2 regions of the Halomonas sp. NyZ770 genome follow, and region 1 is predicted to be linked to the other one. Evidence: riboswitches for the same ligand, from Rfam matches in the RefSeq annotation. Region 1 holds a riboswitch; the other holds the start of a gene.
What was found. Region 1 has a riboswitch for thiamine pyrophosphate ahead of tenA (thiaminase II). Riboswitches for the same ligand answer to the same signal wherever they lie in the genome.
Positions count from the first base shown of each region.

Region 2: another riboswitch for thiamine pyrophosphate. It lies ahead of thiM (hydroxyethylthiazole kinase); the one in region 1 lies ahead of tenA (thiaminase II).

Region 1 is NZ_CP085143.1:2,912,794-2,917,000, forward strand. It holds gene LG409_RS13540 (IS1182 family transposase) at 64-1,419, opposite strand; TPP riboswitch at 1,621-1,752, shown strand; gene tenA (thiaminase II) at 1,838-2,506, shown strand; gene thiC (phosphomethylpyrimidine synthase ThiC) at 2,532-4,207, shown strand, end outside.
Region 2 is NZ_CP085143.1:232,287-236,493, forward strand. It holds gene LG409_RS01115 (LysR family transcriptional regulator) at 1-456, opposite strand, end outside; gene thiE (thiamine phosphate synthase) at 453-1,067, opposite strand; gene thiM (hydroxyethylthiazole kinase) at 1,057-1,866, opposite strand; TPP riboswitch at 1,893-1,984, opposite strand; gene LG409_RS01130 (hypothetical protein) at 2,033-2,377, opposite strand; gene LG409_RS01135 (DUF2237 family protein) at 2,498-2,872, opposite strand; gene gloA (lactoylglutathione lyase) at 3,079-3,612, shown strand; gene LG409_RS01145 (DUF6164 family protein) at 3,614-3,979, shown strand; gene LG409_RS01150 (cupin domain-containing protein) at 3,960-4,207, opposite strand, start outside.

The DNA.
Region 1 (4,207 bases):
CCCTCAGCTTCTGCAAGGCGGTTCTGACGCCTTGCCTGCTGGCCGGTTGGGCGCGGCGAGCCCTCAGCCCGCCGTCAACCGGTGCATCCGCTTGATATTCCACGCCATGGTGGCCAATCGCCACTCGCCGCTGACCTTATCCAGTCCGCGTAGCGAGAACTGCCGGAACCCCATCACGTGTTTGATGATCCCGAAGACCGGCTCCACGGTATGTTTGCGCAATGCGTAGAGCGCTCGGCCCGCCTGCGTCTTCAAGCGGTGTGCCATCTGTTCGACGGGGTCCTCGCTCTCCGGGGCAGGCGGATCCGCGGCGAAACGTTCAAAGACCGGAAGGTGATGGACGTCTCGCTTCATCGCCAACAGCGGTTCGATACCATGGTCATGGCAGGCCTGGATATTGCTGGCACTGAAGTAGCCGGTATCACCCAGCAGGTGGTCAGGTTTTCCCAGCGTTTCCGGGTAACCTTGCCAGGCCGTCAGTAGCGGCATGACTTGCTGCTTGTCATTGGTCGCCTGCGTGACGTGGACATGGGTCACCAGCAGACTCTCGGTATCAACCGCGGCTTGGGCGTTGTAGCACTGATCAAACCCCTTGCCGGTGACCGGCATGATGCGCGACTGCGGGTCGGTGAAATTGATCTGATCCTTGTCACGCGGGCCACCAGTGGGCGGTTCGGGGTCACGCCCACGGGGCTTCTTGCCGGCCTTGCGCTGCGCCTCCCGCCGCGCCACCTTTTCCTGATAGGCGGCTTGCTCGGTGGCGTCCCGCTCCTCGGCGCGCGCCTCGATCTTGGCCTTCGCCTCAGCGATGGCCGCCAGGCGGGCTTCACGGCGGGCAATCTCGGCGGGGATATCCATGCCGTCGGCCGCGTCCTCCTTGTCCGCCGACTCGGCCCGCTCGGTCAGCGCTTTCACCTCTGCCCTGAACTGTGCCTCCAGCTTCTTGGCATGGCCATACGACAACGCCTTGTGCTTGCTGGCGTTGGCCTTGAGCTTGGTGCCGTCCAGGGCGATGGTGCCAAGCTTGAGCAGCTTCATCTCGCGGGCCAGCAGCAGCACCTGTACGAACAACTGTTCCAGTTCCGGCAGAAAGCGGCGGCGAAAGGTGGCCAGCGTGTCATGGTCGGGATGGGTATTGGCGGCCAGGTAGCGGAACGCCACCGAGTCATAGGTGGCACGCTCGATCTTGCGGCTGGAGACCACCCCGGTGGCGTAGCCGTAGATCAGCAGGCTCAGTAGCACCGCCGGGTGATGTGCCTTGGAACCCCGCCCCATGTAACGCCGGGTCAACGTCGAGAGGTCCAGTTGTTCGACAACATCGACAACGAACCGCGCCAGGTGACCATCGGGCAACCACTCGTCTACCGAAGGCGGCAGCAGGTAATCGGTCTGGCGATCCACAGGGATGAAGCGGCTCATGGCGATCTTCTCAGCTCGGCGATGACGGTGGTCAGTATCTCACGGTGCAACGGAAAGACCGACAGGCTGCTAGGCAATGGATTTGCAGGTGTCAGAAGCCTATTGGGTTAGTGAAGGGCAATTATGCTTCCATGAAGCCTGTGGTCGATCAAGTTAACGCCCCCTTGCATCTCCCCCACTCGCCTCCTACACTGCGCTGAATACTGCTTGACGGGGTGCCGGTGGAACCGGCTGAGATCGCTATACGGCTGGCTGCTACAGCAAGTCGTCACGGCGGGGCCCGTTGAACCTGATCCGGCTAGTACCGGCGTAGGAATCAAGCGGTGGTTGGGGTGCGCCGTGTTCACCTGATTCCTTGCCCCAACTCACTCTCCCTTCGCCCGTGCGCCGGTTCGCTGTACCACCGGAGGCATCTAATATGGGCTACCGCTTTACCGATCTCACTACCGCTTGCCAAGCCGATTGGCGCGCTTACATCGAGCACGATTTCGTGCGCCAATTGGGCAACGCCACGCTGCCTGAGTCGTCGTTTCGCCACTACCTGAAGCAGGATTACCTGTTCTTGATCCACTTCGCCCGCGCCTACGCGCTGGCCGCTTACAAAAGCCCCACCCTGGCGGATTTGCGCCAGGCCCACGAGGGCCTGAAAGCCATCGTGGATGTGGAGCTGGGCCTGCACGTGGGCTTTTGCCAAGAGTGGGGCATCAGCGAGCAGGAGCTTGCCGAACTCCCCGAAGCCCGCGCCACGCTGGCCTACACCCGCTATGTGTTGGATACCGGCAATCGCGGCGACCTGCTCGATCTGCACGTGGCGCTGGCCCCGTGCCTCGTCGGCTACGGCGAAATCGCCAACTGGCTAAACGCGCAACCCTCTACGCTGCGCGGCGCGCAAAACCCCTTCGATGCCTGGATCGCCATGTACGAAGGCGAGGAGTTCCAGGCCGCCATGCAGGCAGAGCTTGCGTGGCTCGATACCCGCCTGGCGGATGTCACCCCTGCCCGTTTTGCTGAGCTGAGCAAGATCTTCCGCGATGCCACCCGCCTGGAAATCGACTTCTGGCAGATGGGCTTAGACCTTTCTGAATAACCTCCTACAACACAGAGCAACCGTCATGACTAAGACCGTCAAAAGCAAAACCGCGCACTTTTTAGCCGAAACCGCCCAGGTCGATGCCGCCGCAGTGGCCCCACTGCCCGGCTCTCGCAAGGTGTACGTGGAAGGCTCACGGCCGGATATTCGCGTGCCGTTTCGGGAAATCACCCTCTCGCCCACCAAAACCAGCGGCGTGGATGAACAGAACCCGCCGCTGCTGGTGTACGACACCTCCGGCCCCTACACCGACCCCAACGCCCGCATCGATTTGCGCCAGGGCCTGCCGGAGCTGCGCCGGGCCTGGATCGAAGAGCGCAACGACACCGAGTTTCTGGATGGCCCGACTTCGGAATACGGTAATCGCCGCGCCAACGACCCCACCCTTGCCCAGCTGCGCTTTGATTTGACCCGCACCCCGCGCCGGGCGAAAGCGGGCAAGAACGTGACCCAGCTGCACTACGCCCGCCAAGGCATCATCACGCCGGAAATGGAGTTTATCGCCCTGCGGGAAAACCAGCGCCGCCAGGCGTTGGGTACGGCAGAGGTAGAGCGCATTCTGGGCCATCAGCATGCGGGCCAGAGCTTCGGCGCCAGCTTGCCCAAGGAGATCACGCCGGAGTTCGTGCGCGATGAGGTGGCCCGTGGCCGGGCGATCATTCCCAACAACATCAACCACCCGGAAAGCGAGCCGATGATCATTGGCCGCAACTTCCTGGTGAAGATCAACGGTAACCTGGGCAACTCGGCGGTTACCTCTTCCATCGAAGAGGAAGTGGACAAGATGACCTGGGGCATCCGCTGGGGTGCGGATACCATCATGGACCTCTCCACCGGCCAGAACATCCATGAAACCCGCGAGTGGATCATCCGCAACTCGCCGGTGCCGATTGGCACGGTGCCCATCTATCAGGCGCTGGAGAAGGTCAACGGCATTGCCGAAAACCTCACCTGGGAGATCTTCCGCGATACGCTGATCGAGCAGGCGGAACAGGGGGTGGATTACTTCACCATTCACGCGGGGGTGCTGCTGCGCTACGTGCCGCTCACCGCCAACCGCGTCACCGGCATCGTCAGCCGTGGCGGTTCCATCATGGCGAAGTGGTGCCTGTATCACCATCAGGAGAGCTTCTTGTACACCCACTTCGAGGAGATCTGCGAGATCTGCAAGCAGTACGATGTGGCGTTTTCGCTGGGCGACGGCCTGCGCCCCGGCTCCATTGCCGATGCCAACGATGAAGCGCAGTTCGCTGAACTTGAAACACTGGGTGAACTGACCAAAATTGCCTGGAAGCACGACGTACAGGTGATGATCGAAGGCCCCGGCCACGTGCCCATGCACCTGGTGAAAGAGAACATGGACAAGCAGCTGGAGTACTGCGACGAAGCGCCCTTCTATACCCTCGGCCCGCTGGTGACGGATATCGCCCCCGGCTACGACCACATTACCTCTGGCATTGGGGCGGCGATGATTGGATGGTTTGGTTGCGCCATGCTCTGCTACGTGACGCCGAAAGAGCACCTGGGCCTGCCCAACAAGGATGACGTGAAAACCGGCATCATCACCTACAAGATTGCTGCCCACGCGGCGGATTTGGCCAAGGGCCACCCGGCGTCGCAGCGGCGCGATAACGCCCTTTCCAAGGCGCGCTTCGAGTTCCGCTGGGAAGACCAGTTCAACCTGGGCCTGGACCCGGA
Region 2 (4,207 bases), 1.3 Mb from region 1:
GCTGGAATCCGGCAGGCTGCCAATGCGAATGGCCAGGTCGTATCCCTCTTCGAGCAGGTCTACACGGCGGTCATTGAGGTCCAGGCGCACCTCCAGGTGGGGATGATCCCGCATGAAGCGAGCCACCTCGGGAGCCAGGTAGCGAGTGCCAAAGCTCATGGGCCCGTTGATGCGCAGTCGTCCGCTCACGCTTTGAAGGCCGCTACCCACTTCATTGGCAGCCTCCTCCAGAGCCAGCAGGATCGCCTGTGCGCGGGCCAGATAGCGCTCGCCTGCTTCCGTCAGGTGCAGCCGCCGGGTGGTGCGCTGTATCAGCCGCGCGCCCAGCGATTCCTCGAGCGCCATGACCCGGCGCGATAGCAAGGTGCGCGACAGGTCCAGGGCCTCCGCCGCCCGCGTGTAACTGCCCAACTCGGCCACCTTGACGAAGGCTGTCAGTTGGTCGAACTGGGTCATGACCTGAAGAACGCCTGGGCCGCCTGGCGTGGGTCAGGATGGCCGCAAATGGCCGAGATCACCGCGAGCCCGTGGGCACCGGCGGCTTTCACTTGGGCGGCGTGCTCGGCTTTCAAACCGCCGATGGCCACGCTGGGCAGCGGGCAGGCACTGGCCAGCTGGGCCAGCCCGGTAAAACCGATGGGCTGCGCGTGGTCCTGCTTGCTCCCGGTGGCAAACACAGGCCCCAGCCCCACGTAATCCAGCAGCGCCACGGGGGCACGCTGCAACTGCTCCAGGGTATTGATGGAGAGCCCGATGATCGCCTGCTCGCCCAGTACCTGGCGGGCCTGCATCACGTCCGTATCGCTCTGGCCAACGTGCAAGCCGTCGGCACCGCTGGCGTGCGCCACGCTCAGCCGGTCATTGATGATCAGCGGCACTCCGCTACCTGCCAGCACTTCCTTGAGACGCTTGGCCTGGGCAATCATAGCCTCGTCGCTGGCCTGCTTGTCACGTAGCTGGACCAGCGTGACGCCTCCTGCCACGGCGGCTTCCACGGTACGTTCCAGGCCCGTGGAGGCGCATAGCTGAGCATCCGTGACCAGGTAGAGCGTAAGATCAACCGACATGTAGGGTCTCCGAGTGAGGTAGTGCAGGCAGGTCATCTGCCGTGAGCGAGTACAGGGTATCCAGCAGCGCCACATAGAAACTGCCCGGCCCTTCGGCCTGCTGCCCGGCGCGACTGCCTGCCAGATTGAAATAGGTCAGGGCGCCGAGCGTGGCGGCCAGCGGGGCGTGACGGTTGGCCGCCACGAAGCCGGCGACCAGCGCGCTGAGCCCGCAGCCCAGGGTGGTTACTCGTGGCATCAGCGGGTGGCCGCCGGTCAAACGATACAGCGACTGGCCATCGGTGACGATATCGGTGGCCCCGGTCATGGCGACGACACAATGATACCGGCGCGCCAGGGTGATGGCCGCTTGGGTGGCATCGTCGGTGCTGACCGTGGCATCCACGCCCCGGCCTTGGTGGGCAAGGCCGCTCAGCGCCATGATTTCCGAAGCATTGGCACGAATCACACTGGGCTGGTAAGCCAGCAGGGACAGGCAGGTTTGCTGGCGCAGCCGCGTGGCACCCACGGCAACCGGGTCCAGCACCCAGGGCACCGCGTGGGCCTGGGCTGATTGGGCGGCCAGCTGCATGGCCTCGGCCCAAGGGGTAGAGAGCGTACCGATGTTGATCGAGAGCGCGCCCGCGATGGCGGTAAATTCCGCCACTTCTTCCTGGGCATGCAGCATGGCGGGGGAGGCCCCGGCGGCCAACAGCAGGTTGGCGGTACTGTTCATGGCAACGTAGTTGGTGATGCAGTGAACCAGCGGGGTCTGGTCACGCAGCGCGAGCAGCGTCTCGCGTGGGCTGGGTAGGGTCATGACTTCCTCCCGGCAGGGAGGTGGTGAATGGAAGCACCACGACTCCCTACGCCGGTGCTATCCGGTTCAGGTTCAAAGGGTGCTTCTCAGCCGCGTCGCGGCGCCCCTGTCGTAGGCGTACTATCCTCGGCCAGGCGGGATGTGTAAAGCCAATGGCGCGGAAAGATCAGCGAAACGCGATGCGCGTGCCGTAGGTCAGCATTTCATCGGGCGTCATGGCGCTGCCCGAGACGCCGATCATCTCGTCGCCACACTGGTCGGAACAGGTCAATACGCCGTGGGTCAGCCCAAGTTGCCCGAGGGTGTCGCGGATTTCGCCGGTGCCCAGAAACGTGCTGACTTGCCCCTGTGCATTGCTCAGGTCCGAGACGCCGTGGGCATGATGAAAGCGGACCTTGTAGATGCCATCCATCGAGACGACCTCCACGATGGGGGAAAAGCCGTTCTGTAGCGCGTTGGCCAACTGCTTCAACGTCAGGCGATCATCTAGCGTCATTTCAATGTCGGTCATGACACACTCCCAGGCTAACGATACGCTGAATGTACAGCTATAGAGATAGTAGTGTAGAAGAGCTGCATAGAAAATCCACTGCGACCAATGCCTGGGGAAGCGCTCCGCGCGCTGGCAGGCCTAGTGCACTGCATCCAGGGCGTGTTGTTGCAGTTTGATCAGCGGAATGATGTCCAGCGTGCGTGCATTGGTGCCTGACAGAATCACCGGCGGGGCCAGACCGACCTCTGCGGCTTCTGCCCAACGGTGGGCACACAGGCACCAGCGATCACCGGGCCGCAGGCCAGGAAAGCCGTACTCGGGGCGCGGGGTGACCAGGTCATTGCCCTGCGCGCGGGAAAACGCCAGGAACTCCTCGGTGACCATGGCACATACCGAATGAATGCCCACATCGTCGGTGCCGACCCGGCAAAAGCCATCACGATAAAACCCCGTCTTGGGCGAGTGACAGCAGGGGGTGAGCGGCTCACCCAGTACATTGAGATCACGTGACATGCGGCCTCCTCAGGCAGGGGCTAGAATTATCGCAGCGCCGCCCTCATACATGATCCAAGGGGCGGTAACGGCGGATTCGATGGGGTTCGCGTTAGCAGCAGCCTAAAGCCTTGTACATGGTATGGGCTTCGTCAAAGTATTTACGTACCAAAGTGCCTACTTGGGTACCAATTGCCAGATACATCACGCAGCAACAGGAGAAAGTCATGTCGTTTTCAGGTGAACAGCATCCCGGTGTTGCCCCTGCGGCTCCCCAGACCCAAGGGTTTCGGTTGAATCACACCATGCTGCGGGTCAAGGACCCGGAGCGCGCGCTGGCGTTCTATTCCCGCGTGTTTGGCATGCAGGTGCTGCGGCGGCTGGATTTCGAAGAGATGCAGTTCTCGCTCTATTTTCTGGCCAACGTGGAAGCCGACGACCAGGTGCCGGAGGACCAGAACGCTCGCACTGCCTGGACCTTCAGCCAGAAGGGTCTGCTGGAACTGACCCACAACTGGGGCACCGAAACCGAGCAGGACTTTGCCTACCACGACGGCAATGCCGAGCCCCAGGGGTTTGGCCACATCTGCTTCAGCGTGCCGGACCTGGAGGCCGCCCAGGCCTGGTTCGACGAGCACGATGTCACCTTCGTGAAGCGTGCCGACCAGGGCAAGATGAAAGACGTCATTTTCGTCAAGGACGCGGACGGCTACTGGATCGAAGTGATTCAGGCGGATCGCATGGCGGCATTGGGCGGCTAACATGGCACATCTGCTGTTCCGGTTGCGCCACGTGACCGATGAAGAGGCCATGGAAGTGCGCCAACTGCTGGATGAACACGGCTTCGACGTGTATGAAACCCAGGCGGGGTTTTTCCGCCTGGGGGTCGATGCCATCTGGCTGCGCAACCCGGACCAGCGAGATGACGCCGAGGCGCTGCTGGCGCAGTACCAGGTCGAACGCCAGGCCAGCGCGCGAAAGGCCCACCAGGAAGCGCTGGCCCGCAACGAAGCGCCGACCTGGGGGCGGCGTTTACGGGAGCAGCCGATTCAGATCGCGCTGGTGATGGTCGCCGTGATTCTGATCGCGCTGCTGACCCTGCTGCCGTTCATTGGGCTGGCGCGTTAGCCTGGCACACCGCATCCGTCAGGTGCCCGCGTTTCATGTACATCATGACGCCGTGTTCACCGGCCCGCAGCGATGGGGTGGCCCCAGGTGGGAAGCGGCACCAGCTGCCCTGCGGGTATTCGTTGCCCGCCTCGTAGAGCGAGCCTTCCAGTACCAGCAGTTCCAGCCCGCCCGGTAGCGCAGGGTAGTCGATGGTCACCTCATGCTCCCAACGTTCCAGGCTGACCC